Regions from separate parts of the Shinella agrisoli genome, predicted to be linked through region 2. Evidence: riboswitches for the same ligand, from Rfam matches in the RefSeq annotation. Region 2 holds a riboswitch; the other holds the start of a gene.
The links. Region 2 has a riboswitch for S-adenosylmethionine ahead of metA (homoserine O-acetyltransferase MetA). Riboswitches for the same ligand answer to the same signal wherever they lie in the genome.

Region 1 (10,528 bases), on a different contig from region 2:
GCCGGACCTGCTCATCCTCGACTGGATGCTGCCCGGCGTTTCCGGCATCGAGCTGTGCCGGCGCCTGCGCCAGCGGCCGGAAACCGAGCGCCTGCCGATCATCATGCTGACGGCGCGCGGCGAGGAGAGCGAGCGGGTCCGCGGCCTTGCCACCGGCGCGGACGATTATGTGGTCAAGCCCTTCTCGACGCCGGAGCTCGTCGCCCGCGTGCGCGCCATGCTCCGCCGGGCCAAGCCGGAGGTCGTCTCGACGGTCCTGCGCTGCGGCGACATCGAGCTCGACCGCGAGACGCACCGCGTCCACCGCCGCACCCGCGAAGTGCGCCTCGGCCCGACGGAGTTCCGCCTGCTGGAGTTCCTGATGACCTCGCCAGGCCGCGTCTTCTCCCGCTCGCAGCTCCTCGACGGCGTCTGGGGCCATGACATCTATGTCGACGAGCGCACCGTCGACGTGCATGTCGGCCGCCTGCGCAAGGCGCTCAACTTCGCCAACATGCAGGACGTCATCCGCACAGTCCGCGGCGCCGGCTATTCGCTGGAAGCCTGAGGCGAAAAGTTTCCTCCCAAGGACGGAATGGGCCCTTCGGGGCCTGTTTCGCGTTTTGCGGTGCGTTGACCTCGCCCTTATTCTCCAACCCAGACGAAAACGGGCCCTTCCGGGCCCGCGTCTCAGTCCACGCTCGTGCTGTTCACCGCATCCGCCGCCGCTCGGCCGAGGGCTGGTAGGCGAGGCGCTGGTGGTAGGTGCAATAGGGCGAGTTGTCCGGGGACTCGTTGCCGCAGAAATGGAAGTCGTCGTTCAGCGGATCGCCGATCGGCCATTTGCAGGTGCGCTCGGTGAGCTGCGTCAGTTCCAGCCGGCGCGACATCGGCACGACCACGGCATTGCCGTTGGCCGGAACCGGAAGCTGGTCGCTCTGCGCGTCGAAATCGATCTCTTCCTTGGCGATGGTGTTGCCGGCCGGGCGCGCCACGGTGCGGGCGGTGACGGCGCGGGCCGCGAAGTTGGACGGGCGCGGGGCTGCCGCCGCCGGGCGCTTCGGGCGCGATGCGCTCTGCGTGCCGCCGGCCTTGGCCCGGCCCGGCAGGTTCAACCGGTGCACCTTGCCGATGACCGCGTTGCGGCTGACGCCGCCGAGCTGTGCCGCGATCTGGCTCGCGCTCAGGCCCTCGCTCCAGAGCTTCTTGAGTTTCTCGACGCGCTCGTCTGTCCAGTTCATGCTCTCGTCTCCGTTCGGCGCTCGCAATGCGGGAATCCCTCATCGCGTTCCGGACGGGTCCGGAACTGAACGCCCTAACTCTTTTGGTGACTAGTTCCGCCGCATGCAGCCTAGTAATTGGCCTTTAACCTAGAGTCCGGGGGACTCCGTGACAAGAGTCGCCCGAATCGAGGCGAATCGATTTCGGAGTTTTCCCCAACTTGCTGGTCGGGTGTGACTCGATAGCGACACCTTCCACGCGTGCCGTGAATCCTCACCTTGCGGGAGGTTCAGCCGCATTTCGGCTTGCGATTTTGTTGACATCCCGGGGTGAAATGCCGATAGTGCCGGCATGCCGCCGAAAGGCGGCTTTTGATTTTTCTGATGCCCGGAAAAGTCAAGCCGCAGACACGTTTTTCCGCATCTCTTTTCGGAGGATCCGCGCCATGGCCGATGCCGCGCCGCTCTATGAAACCTATATGCGTGCCCCGCTCCGGTTCACGCGCGGGGAGGGCGTGTGGCTGATTGCCGAAGATGGCGAGCGATATCTCGATTTCGCCGCGGGCGTCGCCGTCAATTCGTTGGGCCACGCCCATCCGCATCTTGTCGCCGCGCTGAAGGACCAGGCCGACAAGGTCTGGCACCTGTCGAACCTCTACGAAGTCCCCGGCCAGGAAAGCCTCGGCCGCAGGCTGGCCGAAGCCACCTTCGCCGACAAGGTGTTCTTCACCAATTCGGGTGCCGAGGCGCTGGAATGCGCGATCAAGACGGCGCGGCGCTATCATTTCGCCAAGGGCCATGCCGGCAAGTACCATATCATCACGTTCGAAGGCGCCTTCCACGGCCGCACGATCGCGACCATCGCGGCGGGCGGGCAGGAGAAGTATCTCGAAGGCTTCGGCCCCAAGGCCCCCGGTTTCCTCCAGGTCCCCTTCGGCGACATCACCGCCGTCAAGGATGCGATCACCGAGGAAACGGCGGCGATCCTGATCGAGCCGGTTCAGGGTGAAGGCGGCATCCGCCCGGTTCCGAAGGAGTTCATGCAGGAGTTGCGCCAGCTGTGCGACGAGTACGGGCTGCTGCTCGTGCTCGACGAGGTGCAGTCCGGCGTCGGCCGCACCGGCCGCCTCTTCGCCCATGAATGGTCCGGCATCACGCCGGACATCATGGCGGTCGCAAAGGGCATCGGCGGCGGCTTTCCGCTCGGCGCCTGCCTTGCCACCGCGGAAGCCGCATCCGGCATGGTCGCCGGCACGCACGGCTCCACCTACGGCGGCAATCCGCTCGCGATGGCCGTCGGCAACGCCGTGCTCGACGTCGTGCTCGAAGACGGCTTCCTCGACCATGTGCGCGCTGTCGCCCTCGTCTTCCGCCAGGGCCTCGCGGCGCTGAAGGACCGCTTCCCGGAGATCGTCGAGGAGATCCGCGGCGAGGGGCTGATGCTCGGCATCAAGGCGAAGATTCCGGCTGCCGACCTGCTGAAGGCTGTGCGCGCGGAAAGGCTGCTCGCCGTCCCGGCGGGCGACAACGTGCTGCGGCTGCTGCCGCCGCTGACGGTGACGGCGGAAGAAGCGCGCGAGGGGCTTGCGCGTATCGAGCGGGCAGCAGAGAAGCTCACGGCCGCCAAGGCCGCCTGAGCAAAGGGACCGGGGACAGACAGGACATACCATGGCCAAGCATTTTCTCGACCTTTCCGCCGTTTCGGAAAGCGATCTGCGCGTCATCATGGACGATGCGCACAAGCGCAAGGCGGCCAGCAAGGCCGGTACGGAAGAGCGGCCTCTCGCCGGCAAGATGCTGGCGATGATCTTCGAGAAGCCCTCCACGCGCACCCGCGTCTCCTTCGATGTCGGCATGCGCCAGCTCGGCGGCGAGACGCTGTTCCTGTCGGGCACCGAAATGCAGCTCGGCCGCGCCGAGACGATCGGCGACACGGCGAAGGTCCTGTCGCGCTACGTCGACGCCATCATGATCCGCACGACCGACCATGCGCGCCTGCTGGAGCTTGCCGAGCACGCCACCGTGCCGGTCATCAACGCGCTGACGGATCTCACCCACCCTTGCCAGATCATGGCCGACATCATGACCTTCGAGGAGCATCGCGGCTCCACGAAGGGCAAGACCTTCGCCTGGACGGGCGACGGCAACAACGTGCTGCACTCCTTCGTCGAGGGCTCCGCCCGTTTCGGCTATACGATGAGGATGGCGGTGCCGATGGGCTCGGAGCCCGACGACAAGATTTTGAACTGGGCGCGCGACAACGGCGGCGACATCCTGCTCGGTCACGACCCGGAAGCGATCGTGGACGGCGTCGATCTCGTCGTCACCGATACCTGGGTCTCCATGAACCAGGAACACCGCGCCCGCGGCCACAACATCTTCCAGCCCTACCAGGTCAACAAGCAGCTGATGGCGCGTGCCGACAGGAACGCCCTCTTCATGCACTGCCTGCCGGCCCATCGCGGCGAGGAGGTGACGGACGAGGTGATCGACGGCCCGCAGTCCGTCGTGTTCGACGAGGCGGAAAACCGCCTGCACGCGCAGAAGTCCATCCTCGCCTGGTGTTTCGGCGTCGTCTGACGCCGCCTTGAAAAACGGGGCTGCCCGCACGATCTAGGGGCCATCACGGGGCGCTGCAAGGCGCTTTTGCTGGCGCATGCCCGCCCGGTATGGAATGATCGGGCGGCAGGGAGCGCTGAATCACGGTAGAACGCTGTCGGACGCGGCCGGGCTGATCGCCCGCCGGCATCGCGGCGTGCAAGGAGCAGAATGACGATGGCTGAAAGTGCCCTGAAACTCGGTGAACCCGGCTTTGCCGGCGACGACCATGTCCTGCCGTTCCAGGTGGAAGGCCTCGATGTGCGCGGGCGCGCCGTGCAGCTCGGCCCGATGCTCGACGGCATCCTGGGCCGGCACGATTATCCCGCGCCGGTTGCGCGGCTGCTCGCCGAGGCGATCACGCTGACCGTGCTGCTCGGCACCTCGCTGAAGTTCGAGGGCAAGCTGATCGTCCAGACCAAGGGCGACGGCCCGGTCGACCTGCTCGTCGCCGATTTTTCCGCGCCGCAGGATGTGCGCGCCTATGCCCGCTTCGACCAGCCGGCGCTCGACGCCGCCGTCGCCGAAGGCAGGACCGAGCCGCACGAGCTGCTCGGCAAGGGCGTCCTCGCCTTCACCATCGACCAGGGCCCGCACACCCAGCGCTACCAGGGCATCGTCCCGCTTGACGGCCACACGCTGGAAGAGATCGCCGGCGTCTATTTCCGCCAGTCGGAGCAGATCCCGACCAAGGTGCGTCTCGGCGTCGCCGAGCTCTACGACCGCGACCCGGCCGGCAAGGCCCGCCATCGCTGGCGGGCGGGCGGCATGGTCGCGCAGTTCCTGCCGCAGGCGCCGGAACGCATGCGGCAGGCCGATCTTCCGGGCGGCGACGGCGAGGAAGTCGGCCACAAGATCGACGACGACGACAACTGGGCCGAAGCCAAGGCGATGGTCGAGACGATCGACGCCGACGAATTGACCGACCCCAATGTCGGCACCGAGCGCCTTCTGTACCGCCTCTTCCACGAGCGCGGCGTGCGCGTCTACCAGCCGCAGCAGGTCTTCGACCGCTGCTCCTGCTCGCGCGAGAAGCTGAAAAACGTTCTGGCCGGGCTCAGCGCGGAAGAGATCGCCGAGACGGCGGACGAGGAGAACGAGATCGCGGTCACCTGCGAATTCTGCTCGACCACCTACCGCTTCGAGGCGTCGGAAGTGCTGCCGCAGTAAAAAAGGGGCAGCCTTTCCGTCCCGTCAGTTCAAGACCCGCACCTGCCCCGGCGTATCCAGCGAGAAGGCGGGGATGGCGACGTCGAAGGCTTCGCCGTTCTCCGCTTCCATGCGATAGCGGCCGAACATGATGCCGGAAGGCGTTTCGAGCGGGCAGCCGGAGGAATATTCGTAGGTGTCGCCCGGGCGCAGCACCGGCTGCTCGCCGATGACGCCCGGCCCGTTGACCTCGTCGACCTGGCCGTTCTGGTCGGTGATGTGCCAGTAGCGCGTCATCAGCCGCACGGCGACGTCCGAATGGTTCGCGATGACCACCCGGTACCCCCAGACGTACCGGCTGTCCTCCGGATCGGACTGGTCGGCCAGATAGTAGGGCTCTACGGTCACTTCGATGTCGCGGGTCAGCGCACGATACATGGGCAAGCCTTGAACTGGTTATATTCAGCTATTCTACAGCAATGTGGCTTCGTCAAGAATATGCAAAGAAGGCGCCGGCCCCTCCGGCCGGCGCCTTCTCGTTGTTTACCTTAATGGCAGCGGCTCACGCGCCGATCTTGGAAAGCGCCCGCGCGAAGTCCTCGACGAGGTCGTCGCTGTCCTCGATGCCGGCGGAAAAGCGCACGGTGCCGGCCGAGATGCCGAGTTCGGCGCGCGCCTCGTCGGTCAGGTTCTTGTGCGTCGTCGTCGCCGGGTGGGTGATGAGGCTCTTGGTGTCGCCGAGGTTGTTGGAGATCTTCACGACCTCCAGCGCGTCCTGCAGCGCGAAGGCCGCCTCCTTGCCGCCCTTCAGCTCGAAGCAGACGAGCGTCGAGCCGCCCGTCATCTGCTTGGCGATGACGTCGGCCTGCGGATGGTCCTTGCGGCCCGGATAGATCACGCGGGCGACCTGATTCTCGCCGGCGAGGAAATCGGCGATGCGGCTCGCATTCTCCGTCTGCTGCTTTACGCGCAGCGGAAGGGTCTCGATGCCCTTCAGGAGCGTCCAGGCATTGAACGGCGACATGGCGGGGCCGGTGTGGCGGAAGTAGTCGTGCAGGTTCTCGTCGATCCACTCTTTGTCGGAAAGCACGATGCCGCCGAGGCAGCGGCCCTGGCCGTCGATGTGCTTGGTGGCGGAATAGACGACGACATGCGCGCCGAGCTCCAGCGGCTTCTGGAAGAGCGGCGTCGCGAAGACGTTGTCGACGACGACCTTGGCGCCGATCTGGTTGGCGAGTTTTGCAACGCCGGCGATGTCGATGACTTCCAGCGTCGGGTTGGTCGGGCTTTCGAGGAAGAAGACCCTGGTGTTCTTCCGGATCGCCTTTTCCCAGTTGGCGAGGTCGCGGCCGTCGACCAGCGTACACTCGATGCCGTATTTCGGCGCCAGCGTCTCGACCACCCAGCGGCAGGAGCCGAAGAGGGCGCGGGCGGCGACGATATGGTCGCCGGCCTTCAGCTGGCAGAGGATCGCGGCGGAAACGGCCGCCATGCCGGAGGCGGTGGCGCGGGCGTCCTCGGCGCCTTCCAGCATGCACATGCGCTTTTCGAACATGTCGTTGGTCGGGCTGCCGTAGCGGGCGTAGATGAAGCCGTTCGTCTCGCCCTTGAAACGGGCTTCCGCGGCTGCGGAGGTGTCATAGACGAACCCCTGCGTCAGAAAGATCGCTTCCGCGGTTTCGCCATGCTGGGAACGGGTGGTGCCGCCGTGGACGAGTTGGGTGGCCGGACGCCAGGACTTGCTCATGTGATCGTCGCCTTCAAACAAAAAAACCGGCCGCGAAAGCAGGCCGGTTCGATACCCGGCCTTTTTAGCTACTTGTTTAACGTGGCTGCAAGCCGGCCGGCCAAATCACCACGGGATAACCCTGCTATTACTGCGCGCCCGCGCTTGCGTCAATTGCCGGCATTTGGTTTTGTTCGGACCTTCTGACGGGACGGGACGATCATGGCTTCTGCGGCACGCAGCACGGGCATTCTGGCGGACCACGCCATTCGCGGCTTGTTCGAAAGCGGCAGGCTGAAGAGCGAGGCCGTGCTCGACGGCGACCAGATCCAGCCGGCGAGCCTGGACCTGCGCCTCGGCGCAAAGGCCTTCCGCGTGCGCGCGAGCTTCCTGCCGGGGCCGTCCCACCTCGTCGCCGACAAGCTCGACCGGCTGCAACTGCACGTCATCGACCTCACGCAGGGCGCGGTGCTGGAAACGGGCTGCGTCTACATCGTGCCGCTGATGGAAAGCCTCGACCTGCCGGCAGGGCTCGCCGCCTCGGCCAACCCGAAGAGCTCCACCGGCCGGCTCGACATCTTCACCCGCGTCATCACCGACCGCGCGCAGGAATTCGACAAGATCCCCGCCGGCTATTCCGGCCCGCTCTATCTCGAGATCTCGCCGCGCACCTTCCCCATCGTCGTGCGCCGCGGCTCGCGCCTCTCGCAGATCCGTTTCCGCAAGGGCAACGCCCTGCTCGGCGAAAGCGAGCTGCTGGCGCTCCATGCATCCGACACGCTGGTCGCCAGCGAGACGCCCAACGTCTCCGGCGGCGGCATCGCGCTTTCCATCGACCTCAAGGGCACCGGCCCGGACGGCCTCATCGGCTATCGCGGCAAGCACCACACCTCGGTCGTCGATGTCGACCGCAAGAACCAGCACGACATCTTCGATTTCTGGGAGCCGCTGTTCAGCCGCGGCCGCAACGAGCTGATCCTCGACCCGGACGAGTTCTACATCCTCGTCTCGCGCGAGGCCGTGCACGTGCCGCCGCTCTATGCGGCGGAGATGACGCCCTTCGATCCGCTCGTCGGCGAGTTCCGCGTGCACTATGCCGGCTTCTTCGATCCCGGCTTCGGCCATGCCCCGGCCGGCGGCTCGGGCAGCCGCGCCGTCCTGGAGGTGCGCAGCCACGAGGTGCCCTTCATCCTCGAGCACGGCCAGATCGTCGGCCGCCTCGTCTACGAGCACATGCTGGACGCGCCGGAAGGCCTCTACGGCTCCGGCCTCGGCTCCAACTACCAGGCGCAGGGCCTGAAGCTCTCCAAGCACTTCCGTGCCGGATAACGCCGTTCCCGCAACGGCTTACGATGGCCGGCCTTAGCCTCGGACGACGCTGCCCTCTCCCAGATATTTCTGCTTTACAAAAGAAATTAAACGTTTTTATTATGATATAAACGTTTAACCCCGGCCGAGTAGCCCAAACGTTGCCGCCGACAGGGGAGGAATCCGTTGGCATCGATCCGTATCGAAAATCTCCGCAAGGGCTTCGGCGCGCTGGACGTGCTGAAAGGCATCGATCTCGACATCGCCGACGGCGAGTTCGTCTGCTTCCTTGGGCCCTCGGGCTGCGGCAAGAGCACGCTCCTTCGCTCCATCGCCGGCCTTGTGAAACTGGACGGCGGTGCGATCCGCCTCGGCGAGCGCGACATCACCCATGTGCCCTCCGCCAGGCGCGACATTGCCATGGTCTTCCAGAATTATGCGCTCTACCCGCACATGAACGTGCGCAAGAACCTCTCCTTCGGCCTCGCCCTCAACGGCATGAAGCGCGACGAGATCGACCGGCGCGTCGAGAGCGCCGCCGAGATCCTGCGCATCAAGGAACTGCTCGCCCGCAAGCCGCGCCAGCTTTCCGGCGGCCAGCGCCGGCGCGTCGCCATCGGCCGTGCCATCGTGCGCGAGCCGAAACTGCGACCGCGACGTGCTCTTCGCCTTCACCAAGCCGCCGGTGCACGGCTGGGCCGTCTCGCTGATCGAGGCCATGCAGCCCGGCTTCCTCACGCCGGAGCGCAGGGCCTACCTCAAGGAGAAGATCGGCCGGCAGGTCGACTACTGGCTGACCCACGCCCGCGCCGGCGAGGGCACGCTGCCGGGCTATTTCCACGGCAACGACAGCGGCTGGGACAACGCCACCTTCTTCGCCGAGGGCGGCCCCGTCGTCTCGCCGGACCTGCCGACCTTCCTGATCCTTGCCTGCGGCACGCTGGCCGACCTGCTGGAGGACGATGCCGTCCGCGCCGCCGCATGGCGCGCCAAGGCGGATGACCTTGGGAAAATGCTCGTCGAGAAGCTCTGGACCGGCGAGACCTTCCGCGCCCGGCTCGCGGACGACCCCGGACGTTTGCTGCCCGACCGCAACTTCATCCAGTTCATGCCGCTCCTGCTCGGCGACCGCCTGCCGCGCGAAATGGCCCGGAAACTTCTGGCCCGCCTCGGCGAAGGCGGCTTCGTCACCGAGTGGGGGCCGGCGACCGAAAGCCCCGATAGCCCCTTCTACGAGGACGGCGGCTATTGGCGCGGCCCCATCTGGGCACCGACGACGCTGCTTCTGTGGGATGGCCTGCGGCGGCAAGGAGAAATGGAACTTGCCCGCTCTGTTGCGGAAAAGTTCTGTTCTCTTGCCTCCAGAAACGGTATGGCGGAAAACTTCGATGCCCGGTCGGGGAGGGGGTTGCGGGACAGGGCTTTCGCCTGGACCTCTGCGGCCTATATTCTCCTCTCCGCCTCCCTCAGCCAGGAACAATCGTGACGAGCCGAGACGCGATGCCAAGACCGACGATCAAGACCATCGCGCAGGAAACAGGCCTTTCGATCGCCACCGTGTCGAAGGCGCTGAACGACAGCCCGCAGGTGCGGCCGGAAACGCGCGCCATCGTCGTCGCCGCCGCAAAGCGCGTCGGCTACCAGCTCAACATGCACGGCGTGCAGCTGCGCACCGGCAAGACATACCAGGTCGCCGCCATCATGACGGCCCCCGGCCCGAAGCAGAACGAATGGGAAGGCGTCGAATACGCCCAGCTCCTCAGCGGCATCTCGTGGGCGCTGGAGGAAAGCCCCTACCGCGTCTCGCTCTATGCCGTGCGCAATTTCGAGGAGAGCCTTGCCACCATCCGCCAGATCGTTTCGCTGAGGAAAGCCGACGGCATCATTGTCTCCGGCACGAGGGCCGACGATCCGCGCGTGCGCATCATGCAGGACGCGGATTTCCCCTTCGTCACCTACGGCACGACGATCCGCAACGCCCCGCACGCCTATGTCGACGCCGACAACGAGCAGATGATCCGCCACTCCGTCGCGCGCCTTGCCGGGCGCGGCCATCGCCGCATCGCGCTCATCAACCCGACGGCGGAACTCAGCTATGCCATCACACGTTTCGAGGCCTACCGCCGCGCGCTGGAAGCGGCCGGCCTTTCTTTCGATGCCGCGCTCGTCGCCCACGGCCGCCTGACCCCCGCCTTCGGCCGCGAGAGCGTCCTCACCATGTCCGCCCTGCCGGATCCGCCGACCGCCTATATCTGCGCCAACGAGGCGTCGGCCCTCGGCGCCTTCTCCGGCTTCCACGCCCGCGGCCTCGTGCATGGCCGCGACGCCGTCATCAATGCCACCGACGATCTCAACGTCAGCCAGTATTTCGCCCCGCCCATCACCACCTATTTCCTGCCGATCCACGAGCCGAGCGAACTCCTCGGCCGATACATCCTGCGCCGCATGGAGGGCGAGCCGCCCGAAGCGCTCCAGGCCCTCATCATGCCGAAGCTCATCGAGCGCTCCGACGACCGGCTGACGCGTTAGCAGGGACCTCCGCCATGCC
Region 2 (10,528 bases):
CCAAGAGCTACGGCGAGCGCACCATCGTCGCCCCCTTCTCGATCCGCGTGCACCGCGGCGATTGCATCGGCCTCGTCGGCCCGAACGGCGCGGGCAAGACCACGCTCCTGAAGATGCTGACGGGCCAGCTCGCGCCCGACAGCGGCACGGTGAAGCTCGGCACGAACCTGGAGATCGCCACGCTCGACCAGCGCCGCGAGGATCTCGACCTCGACGACACGCTCGCCCACTACCTGACGGACGGGCGCGGCGAGACGCTGCTGGTCAACGGCGAGCAGCGCCATGTCACCGGCTACATGAAGGAATTCCTCTTCCAGCCGGAGCAGGCCCGCACGCCGATTCGCAACCTTTCTGGCGGCGAGCGCGCCCGGCTGATGCTGGCGCGCATCCTCTCGCGGCCGACGAACCTCCTCATCCTCGACGAGCCGACCAACGACCTCGACATCGAGACGCTCGACCTCCTCCAGGAGATCGTCGCCGGCTTTGCCGGCACGGTGCTGCTCGTCAGCCACGACCGCGACTTCCTCGACCGCACCGTCACCTCGACCATCGCGCCCGCCGACCCGGAAAGCCCGGACGGCCGTTGGATCGAATATGCCGGCGGCTATACCGACATGATGGCGCAGCGCCGCGGCAGGGCCGAGGAGAAGCGCAGGGCGGAAAAGGCCGGGAAGGCGAAGGCGCCGGAGGCGCCGGCCGCGCCCGCGGAAGGCAAGGGCAAGGCAAAGCTCTCCTACAAGCAGAAATTCGCGCTCGAAAACCTGCCGAAGGAGATGGAGAAGATCGGGAAGGAGATCGCCGCCCGCGAGGCGAAGATGGCCGACCCCGCCCTCTTCAGCAAGGATCCGGCGGCCTTCAACACGCTCGCCGCCGAGATGGAGAAGCTGCGCGACAGGCTGACGAATATGGAAGAGGAATGGCTTGAGCTGGAAATGCTGCGGGAGGAACTGGAGGGCTGAGCGCCCTTGAGGCGATCGCCGCCCTCTTCGTCGTCATGGCCCTGTTCCCTCCGGAACAGCGCCGGCCCCGGCGATATGGGACAGTCGGGTCACTGGATGAGAGGAACTCATCCTGCAACCCGAAAGAGATCAGGAGAGTCCCATGCGCAAGTTCATCATGTCCGCCGTCGTCGCTGCCGTCGCCGCCGTTTCCTTCGCCGCTCCGTCCCAGGCCGGTCACTACGGCTACGGCCACAAGCACTACGGCTACAAGAGCTACGCTTACAAGCACCACAGCTACAAGCCGTACCGCTTCGTCAAGCGCTGGAAGCATCACGGCGGCCACTACGGCGCGAAGATCATCATCAGGAAGAAGCACTACAGCCACTACTGAGCCGTGCTCCTCTTCAGGAAAGGCCGAGGCCCGGATGCTTGCCGCATCCGGGCCTCGGCGCCTCGTTCGCGGGCGGATTGATTCGCGGGCGGAGTGGCGTTATCTAAGGCGTCCGTGGTGATTTGGCCGGCCGGCTTGCAGCCACGTTAAACAAGTCGCTAAAGGGCCGCGAAAGGCAGACCTTCCGTGGACCGGTTGCGACATCGTTGCGGCCGGTTTTGTTTTTCGATCGAGTGAGACATGCCCATCAAGATTCCCGATACGCTCCCCGCCTTCGAAACCCTCGTCCACGAGGGCGTCAGGGTGATGACCGAAACGGTGGCGATCCGGCAGGATATCCGCCCGCTGCAGATCGGGCTGCTCAACCTCATGCCGAACAAGATCAAGACGGAAGTGCAGATGGCCCGCCTCGTCGGCGCGACGCCGCTCCAGGTGGAGCTGTCGCTGGTGCGCGTCGGCGGCCACCGCGCCAAGAACACATCGGAAGACCACCTGCTCGCCTTCTACGACACGTGGGAGGAGGTGCGCCACCGCAAGTTCGACGGCTTCATCATCACCGGTGCCCCGGTGGAGACGCTTGACTTCGAGGACGTCACCTACTGGGACGAGATGAAGCAGATCTTCGACTGGACGACGACCAACGTGCACTCGACCCTGAACGTCTGCTGGGGCGCGATGGCGGCGATCTACCATTTCCACGGCGTGCCGAAGCACACGCTGGAGGAAAAGGCCTTCGGCGTCTACCGCCACAACAACCGCAAGCCCTCTTCGGTCTACCTCAACGGCTTTTCCGACAATTTCGAGGTGCCCGTCTCGCGCTGGACGGAGATCCGCGCCGAGGACATCCGCAACGTGCCGGGGCTCGAGATCCTGCTCGATTCCGACGAGACGGGCGTGTGCCTCGTCGAGGAGAAGGCCGGCAACCGGCTCTACATCTTCAACCACGTGGAATACGATTCCACCTCGCTTGCCGACGAATATTTCCGCGACGTCTCGGCCGGGGTGCCGATCAAGCTGCCGAAGAACTATTTTCCGCACAACGATCCGTCGCTGCCGCCGCAGAACCGCTGGCGCGGCCATGCGCACCTGCTCTTCGGCAACTGGATCAACGAGATCTATCAGACTACGCCCTATGACCTGGAAAAGATCGGAACGGGAGCCTGAGCATGAGCCGCCTCGTCATCCGCCCTCTGCACAGTGACGACGAAGGCGAATGGCGGCGCCTGTGGATCGCCTATCTCGCCTTCTACGAGACGGTGCTGCCGGAAGAGATCTTTTCGACCACCTTCGCCCGGCTGACGGGCGAGGCGGCGGAAGGGGAGTTCCGCGGCCTCCTCGCCACGCTCGACGGCAAGCCGGTCGGCCTCGCCCACTACCTCTTCCACCGCTCCTGCTGGACGCTCGGCAATATCTGCTACCTGCAGGATCTCTATGCCGATCCCGAGGTGCGCGGCACGGGCGTCGGCCGGGCGCTCATCGAGGGCGTCTACGCCAAGGCGCAGGAAGCGGGCGCGCCGAAGGTCTACTGGATGACGCAGGAGACCAACGCGACCGCGCGCCGCCTCTACGACCGCATCGCCGACAAGACGCCCTTCATCATCTACCAGAAAACCCCCTGAGCGGGATTTGCAAAAAGTATGACTTTTTTGGGTTGCAGGCCGAATGGAATTGCAGCAGGTTGCCGCCCGTGGGGAGCAGCCGGCGGAGGAGACGCAAGCGTGGGTGCAGGAAATGAAATCTTCGGTCGCCTGGCTTCGGGCGAGGCGGTCGAGCGCATCACGATCACCGGCGGCGGGCTGACCGCCCATGTGCTGACCTGGGGTGCGGTCATCCAGGACCTGCGGCTTCAGGGGCACGACGCGCCGCTGGTGCTCGGCTTCGAGGATCTCGCCTCCTACCTGGAGCACTCCCCCTATTTCGGCGCGACGCCGGGCCGCTGCGCCAACCGCATCGGCGGCGGGCGCTTCTCCATCGACGGCACCGACTACCAGCTCGAATGCAACGAGGGCGGCGTCACGCACCTGCACGGCGGCGGCGACGGCACCGGCCGGCAGAACTGGCGGATCGCGGACCAGGGCAGCGACTTCGTCGCCCTGGCGCTGACGGATCCCGCCGGCCGCGCCGGCTATCCCGGCAACTGCGCCATCACCTGCACCTACCGGCTGCCCGGCGACGGCGTGCTCTCCGTCGTCTACGAGGCGACCGCCGACGCGCCGACGCCGGCCAATCTGTGCCAGCACAGCTATTTCAACCTTGATGGCGGCGCCGATGCCCTCGGCCACGAGATCCGCCTTGAGGCCGAGCATTACCTGCCCGTCGACGAGAACCTGATCCCCACCGGCGAGATCCGCCCGGTCGCCGGCACGCCCTTCGACCTTCGCGACTGGACGCCGCTGCGCCGGCAGACGCAAGCGGGCGGCGTCGCCTTCGACCACAATTTCTGCCTCTCGCCGGAAAGGCGGGCGAAACGCTCCGTGGCCGAGGTGCGCAGCCCCGTTTCGGGCCTCTCGCTGAACGTGTCGACGACGGAACCGGGCGTCCAGCTTTATACCGGCTCCAAGGTCCACCCGCCCGTTGCGGGGCTCGGCGGCCGCAGCTACGGCGCCTTCGCCGGCTTGTGCCTGGAGACCCAGATCTGGCCGGATGCGGTCAACCATGCCGGTTTCCCCAACGCCGTCCTCAGGCCCGGCGAGGTGCTGCGGCAGGAGACGGACTACGCCTTCCGCAGAGGCTGACCGGCGGCCTCGCCAAAGCTCGTCTCGCAGCGCAATAAAATCGAAACCTTTGTAGCGGAAAACGGCCTGACGGACCCGGGATGATGCCGGGTTGTGCGGGCTTGAACGCGCCAGGACAGCGCCGGTCGCCCGAGGGACCTGCCCATGAAAATCTCGGATCTCTCCATTTCCCGGAAAGTCGGCCTTCTCGTTCTCCTGATGGGCATCGCCGCCGGCACCATCGCCGCCGTCGGCAGCCGCGGCCTCGTCTCGCTCGGCGCGGCGCTGTCCGATACCGGCGCGCGCGAGGAGGTGGCCCGCGAAGCCATGGACCTGCGCATCGACGTCATCGCCATCAGCCGCATGACCTACCAGCTCGCCATGGCGCCGGAAAAGGCGGCGGACTTTGCCGCCGAAACGGAAAAGCGCGCCAAGGAAATGCTCGACCGCCTGCCGAAGATCGCCTCGACCGCCGATGCCAACGAGGAAAAGCTGCTCGACGGCGTCCGCGCCGCCATGACGCCCTACTTCGAGGACATCCGCGCCATGGTCGCCGTCGCCGCGCAGAAGGGCGGGGACCGCGCCGCGATCCTCGCCGCGCTCGACAAGGCGCTGGAAGGCCAGAAGGCCGTCACCGCCGCACTCAAGGAATACACGACCTATTCCGCCGAGACGCTTTCGGGGTCGCGTGCCGTCGCCATCTCCCGCTCGACGACGACGCAGGTCGTACTGCTCGCCACCGCCTTCGTCTGCATCGTCGCGGGCATGCTGCTCAGCATGTTCCTTGCCCGCAACGGCATCGTGCGCCCGATCCAGCGCCTGACCAGCGTGATGTCCAACCTTGCCGCCGGCAAGCTCGACGACGCCATCCCCTACACCGAGCGCAAGGACGAGATCGGCGCCATGGCGCGCACGCTCGACGTCTTCCGCGCCAACGAGATGCAGATGCGCGAGATGGAGGCGCAGGAGGCCGCCCTGCAGGCCCAGAGCAGGGACCTGCAATCGAACATCAGCACGATCGTCGCCGCCGCCGCTGCCGGCGACTTCTCGCGCCGCATCACCAAGACCTATGAGGACGAGGACCTCCGCCGCTTCGCCACCAGCGTCAACGAGCTGGTCGAGAACGTCGACAGGGGCGTCAGCGAGGTGCGCCGCGTGATCGCCTCGCTCTCCCATGCCGACCTGACGCAGGAGATGAGCGGCCACTTCCAGGGCGATTTCGCCGAGCTCCAGGCGAACGTCAACGGCGCCATGCTGACGCTGCGCAGCACGATGGCCGGCATCCTCTCCACCGCCGGCACGATCACCGGCAATTCCCGCGAGCTTTCCGCCGCTGCCGACCAGCTCGCCCACCGTACCGAGCAGCAGGCGGCCTCGCTGGAGGAAACCGCCGCTGCGCTGGAGGAGATCACCACCACGGTGAAGACCTCCACGGCCCGTGCCATCGAGGCCTCGCAGATCGTCGGCGAGGCGAAGGAAAGTGCCGAGAAGTCCGGCGACATCGTGCAGAACGCCATCGACGCGATGGGCCGTATCGAGCAGTCCTCGCAGAAGATCAGCCAGATCATCTCGGTGATCGACGAGATCGCCTTCCAGACGAACCTGCTCGCCCTCAACGCCGGCGTCGAGGCGGCGCGCGCGGGGGATGCCGGCCGCGGCTTTGCCGTCGTCGCCCAGGAGGTGCGCGAGCTCGCCCAGCGCTCCGCCAATGCCGCCAAGGAGATCAAGGCGCTGATCAACGCGTCCGCCGGCGAAGTGAAGGGCGGCGTCTCGCTGGTGCTGTCGACCGGCGATGTGCTCTCGGAGATCAAGGACCTCGTGAACCGCGTCAACGACCACGTCGTCTCGATCGCCCGCGCCGCGCAGGAACAGTCCGCTGCCCTCGGCGAAATCAACACCGCCGTCAACCAGATGGACCAGATGACCCAGCAGAACGCCGCGATGGTGGAGGAAGCCACCGCCGCAAGCCAGGTCCTCGCCAGCGAAGCCGCCCAGCTCCAGGCCGCCCTCTCGCAGTTCCACATCGGCGACGGGCGAACCGGCGCGGTGCAGCAGCGCCGGGCCGCATAGGTTTGCCGCTCCCGACCCAAGACCGCTGCACGCTCTTGCCGGCATTCCTTTAGGCAAGGCCCGGCGCAGCGACGGGGGCAGAACGCGCCGGGAATGGCACCGCTGTCCTCTATCGTCGCTAAACGACGGCCATCTGGTTCGGCGCCCGCGTGAGTCAATATGTCGAACAGTTCCGGATCGACGTGGCGATGACGCTCGGGCTGCTGCAGATAGGCCAGCTTGTTGCCGTCTGATCTTCCATCTGACGGCGTCAGCATCCAACATACGCCGATGCAGTTTGCGCCGCCCGACGACAGCGCGCGCAACAGCGCATACTTCCGGTAATCGTTGATGTCCCCGAAGTACTGGTCCTTCACGCGCTCCTCCGAATCATATTGCGCGTGCAGTACCCTCAAATACCCTAATTTGGGGTAGTCCAAAATCGGGTCTTACTGAAGCGCTGGTCCTTGAATTGGCGCTTCCTTTGTCTTCGATTCGCTCCGATCTTTATCGTCGTATGATCGATCTGCTGATTGCAGCTCGAAAAGACGCAGGGCTCACCCAAACGGAGGTTGGCGTGCGCCTGGGACAACGCCAGACATTTGTGTCGAAGTATGAGCTTCGAGAGCGCCGGCTTGATGCGGCAGAGTTCGTGGCCGTGTGCCGTGCGATCGGTGTTGATGCGTGCGACTTAATAGTGCAGGCGGAGGATAGCGTCTAAGGCCGCTTTTGGCACTTCAAAACGGTCATTGCTGCGTCGACCTGGACATGTCGGAGATGGGATGGGGAGCCGAAAGGCGGCTTTCGGAGAGCAACAATCGAAAGCGGGCCGTCAACTGGGCGGTGGCTGTGGCAAACTCTGGCCCCAACGTGATCATTCACCTTAGCAAAAATACGTCGCGAAATTTTAATTTTTTCTACTGATTCTTACGATGAAATTTTTAAAGGGGAAAGCTGTGCGTGGCAAAGGTCAGGAGTTTCGCGAAAAACTGAGCTTAATTTCGGCTACATAGCCTGAAAATACCTAGCTTTTTATCCCTATCTTGGCTTTACTGTCGTAAGTGGTACAGGATGAGAATCATGGCAATATCAATAGCTTTTTTTAATAACAAGGGTGGCGTAGGGAAGACTACATTGCTTTGCAATGTAGCCGCCTATGCTGCAGTGCAACGAAATCTTAAAGTGCTTGTAATAGACGCCGATCCTCAGTGCAACGCTACGCAATACATGTTTGAAGACAAGAAGCTATCCTACTTCTACGAGGAAACATCTTCTTTTACCGTTTATAACATTATTCGCCCGCTCTCGCTAGGAAAAGGCTACAGCCGGGATCTAAATGTGACTTTGAGCCCGCGCTTTGGAGTTGACGTTTTGCCTGGCGATCCGAGGCTCGCCTTGACCGAAGACCTGTTAGCGAAGGATTGGGGATCTGCTGTCGGCGGTGACTCTCGTGGCATGAGGACGACACTGATGTTTGCAGAGCTTATGAAGCGCTGTGAGCATTACGATATTGTGTTTTTCGACGTAGGCCCCTCATTGGGGTCGATTAATCGAGCAGTCCTGCTTGCCAGCGACTTCTTTCTCGCACCGATGTCGATCGACATATTCAGTGTCAAAGCAATCGACAACATCGCAGCGTGGTTAACAAAGTGGCGGAAACAATGGGAGGTCGGGGTAGCAAATGTTGACGATCCTGATGAGGTCGACACTGCCCTAGCAAGAAAGCTTGGCTTTCTAGGCTACGCATCTCAACATTACATAGCAAAGACGGACGGTTCTGGTACTAAGCGTGCTGTGAACGCATATGAGAAGATTATGAAACAATTCGAGGAAATTGTCGCTTCAGAGCTTTCCTCAGTCGCGCCTTCGCCAGCATTGACCAACGTATTTTCGCTTGGCGAGATTCCTAATCTACATAGCTTGATACCGATGTCGCAAACAGCGAGGGCTCCAGTATTCGGCCTGAAAGCCAGTGATGGTGTCCGAGGAGCGCATTTCTCGAAGGTCAAAGAAGCGAAGGATACTTTTGGAGTAGTCGCTGAGGAAATCCTCAATCGAGTAGGGATCGCTCGATGATTGATTGGCCAAATCAATTAAAACTCGACCTCCAATCGCGGCGCGTTGTCGTCTTTATCGGCAGCGGTGTCTCTAAAAATTCGGTGGGCAAGGATGGGATAACCCGACCACCACTTTGGACAGAATTTCTTCAAGCTGGCCTTGAACGAATAGGCGCGAAAGGCACAGCCCATATCAAGAAAGCCCTCAATGCAAACGATCTCCTACATGCGTGCGAATGGCTAAAGGCGAAGATGGAAGAGGACTGGGAACCCTTCCTTAGAGAATGTTTTGTTACGCCAGCGTACGTGCCAGCGGAGATACATAAAGTCATATTCAAATTAGACCAGCGCATATACATGACGCCTAATTTTGACCAGATCTTTGAGAACTTCGTAACTGCGGAGACGGGTGGGCTAGTCACTGTAAAACGTTTCTCCGACCCAGACGTGCATAATTTTCTTCGTGAAGATCGAACACATATAATTAAGGTGCATGGCTCCATTGATCACCCCAATGAGCTGGTTTTCTCAAATCACGATTATGCCAAAGCACGAGTTGCACACGCGGCATTTTATGACGTGCTTGACGCATGCTTGCTGTCTCACACGTTCTTGTTGATTGGCTGTGGTATATCTGATCCGGATCTTGCTCTGTTGCTTGAGAACCAGCGGTTCAATTTTCCCAATTCACGGCCTCACTACCTTGTCACACCGTCACGGATAGCACCTGACATGGTCAAGTCGCTTCGTGCTAACCGCAACCTGAAATGCCTTATGTACAACCCGGCAAACCATCATGAGGAGCTATTATCCTCGCTAAAGATACTTGCAGATATTATGGACACTGCCCCACCCCTCCCAAGCTGATTCCGAATTACTCACAAATGCAGATCCGTTCGAGTAGCTCTCATCCGGTCTTCGGCATGTGCAGCGATACTGCGAAAATCCGAATTATAGTGATAGATCTTCATCGACTTTTGCAAAGCTGGGTTCTGCGACACCCACAATGTCCACTTTTGGTGAAACGACATCGCCGCGGTTTCGACCGTGATGGGGTCGAGTGTCGCCATTCATGAACGCTTAGAAGGGCGTCCCTTGTTGGTAGAAGCGAAATTGATCCGCTTCTCATTGGCGTCCACGGCTCACGATTTCACGCTTTGCCGCATCCGCGCCTCGTTACCACGCGTTACCCGATGGTGACCGCGCCCTCTTGAGCCGCTTCCGCGTCCCGCGATTTCAACCGCGCCGGAAAACACAAAAGCCCCGGCGAACCGAGGCTTTGAAACATGGAGGTCGCTGGAGCGGGTGAGGCGATTCGAACGCCCGACCCCAACCTTGGCAAGGTTGTGCTCTACCCCTGAGCTACACCCGCTCATCGTCGACGGCCGGGGGTAGTGGTGGCCGAAGGTCGCTGCGTTGCGGCGACGGGCGCTATATGGCCCAAGCCTTTTTCAAATGCAACAGGGAAATTCCGGATTCTGGAGAAAAAATCCCGGCGACTTTCGAGGCGCCGGATTTTCGGGCGGTTGCACCCGGATGGCCGAGGCCCTATCAGCAGACAGGAGCAATTCATGCCGGGAAGACGAGAATGACCGATACGCCGAAGACCGACAAGGACCTCTTCCAGTTCCTCGATGCCCTCGGCATCGCCCACAGCACGAAGGAGCACGCGCCGGTCTTCACCGTCGCCGAGTCCGTCGCCCTGCGCGACGAGATTCCCGGCGGCCATACGAAGAACCTTTTCGTCAAGGACAAGAAGGACAATTATTTCCTGATGACCGTCGAGGAACAAGCGACGGTGGACCTGAAGACCGTGCATACGCTCATCGGCGCGGCCGGCCGCGTCTCCTTCGGCAAGCCGGAGAAGCTGATGGAGTATCTCGGCGTCATTCCGGGCGCCGTCACCGCCTTCGGCGTGATCAACGACGTGGGACGCAGGGTGAAGATCATCGTCGACAAGGACCTGATGGAATACGATACGATCAATTGCCACCCGCTGCGCAACGACGCGACCACCTCGATCGGCTCGAAGGATCTCCTGCGCTTCATCGAGGCGACGGGGCACGAGCCGCTTGTCTTGAAAGTCACGTCCTGACATACGATTTGAAGGCGATCGAACGGCAGACGGTTTGACGGCGCAGGCGAAGCAGGACAAGGCGCTCCCGGCGCCACAGGAGAGACCATGAGTGCAGGCGACAACCCTTACGCATCGTCCTATGGCGGGCAGATGAACGTTTCGGCGAACTATGGCGGCGCGGCACCGGCGGACGACCTCATCAAGGACACGACGACGGCGAACTTTTCGCGCGACGTGCTCGAGGCCTCGCGCCAGCAGCCCGTCCTCGTGGACTTCTGGGCGCCCTGGTGCGGTCCCTG

Region 1: linked by a shared signal. The riboswitch ahead of ACIIOY_RS10245 (O-succinylhomoserine sulfhydrylase) and the one ahead of metA (homoserine O-acetyltransferase MetA) in region 2 are both predicted to bind S-adenosylmethionine.

What each region holds. Positions count from the first base shown of each region.
Region 1 is NZ_JBJIEP010000008.1:17,570-28,097, reverse strand. It holds gene phoB (phosphate regulon transcriptional regulator PhoB) at 1-547, shown strand, start outside; gene ACIIOY_RS10270 (GcrA family cell cycle regulator) at 690-1,220, opposite strand; gene ACIIOY_RS10265 (aspartate aminotransferase family protein) at 1,646-2,836, shown strand; gene argF (ornithine carbamoyltransferase) at 2,868-3,779, shown strand; gene ACIIOY_RS10255 (Hsp33 family molecular chaperone) at 3,975-4,967, shown strand; gene apaG (Co2+/Mg2+ efflux facilitator ApaG/CorD) at 4,992-5,384, opposite strand; gene ACIIOY_RS10245 (O-succinylhomoserine sulfhydrylase) at 5,509-6,693, opposite strand; SAM riboswitch at 6,737-6,815, opposite strand; gene ACIIOY_RS10240 (2'-deoxycytidine 5'-triphosphate deaminase) at 6,895-8,001, shown strand; partial or broken gene ACIIOY_RS10235 (ABC transporter ATP-binding protein) at 8,167-8,628, shown strand; gene ACIIOY_RS10230 (amylo-alpha-1,6-glucosidase) at 8,639-9,466, shown strand; gene ACIIOY_RS10225 (LacI family DNA-binding transcriptional regulator) at 9,481-10,509, shown strand.
Region 2 is NZ_JBJIEP010000037.1:17,437-27,964, reverse strand. It holds gene ACIIOY_RS25305 (ABC-F family ATP-binding cassette domain-containing protein) at 1-959, shown strand, start outside; gene ACIIOY_RS25300 (hypothetical protein) at 1,102-1,332, shown strand; SAM riboswitch at 1,437-1,514, shown strand; gene metA (homoserine O-acetyltransferase MetA) at 1,573-2,496, shown strand; gene ACIIOY_RS25290 (GNAT family N-acetyltransferase) at 2,499-2,951, shown strand; gene ACIIOY_RS25285 (aldose epimerase family protein) at 3,051-4,067, shown strand; gene ACIIOY_RS25280 (methyl-accepting chemotaxis protein) at 4,212-6,116, shown strand; gene ACIIOY_RS25275 (helix-turn-helix domain-containing protein) at 6,613-6,816, shown strand; gene ACIIOY_RS25270 (ParA family protein) at 7,176-8,171, shown strand; gene ACIIOY_RS25265 (SIR2 family protein) at 8,168-9,019, shown strand; gene ACIIOY_RS25260 (hypothetical protein) at 9,031-9,222, opposite strand; tRNA gene ACIIOY_RS25255 (tRNA-Gly) at 9,450-9,524, opposite strand; gene ACIIOY_RS25250 (prolyl-tRNA synthetase associated domain-containing protein) at 9,741-10,247, shown strand; gene trxA (thioredoxin) at 10,335-10,528, shown strand, end outside.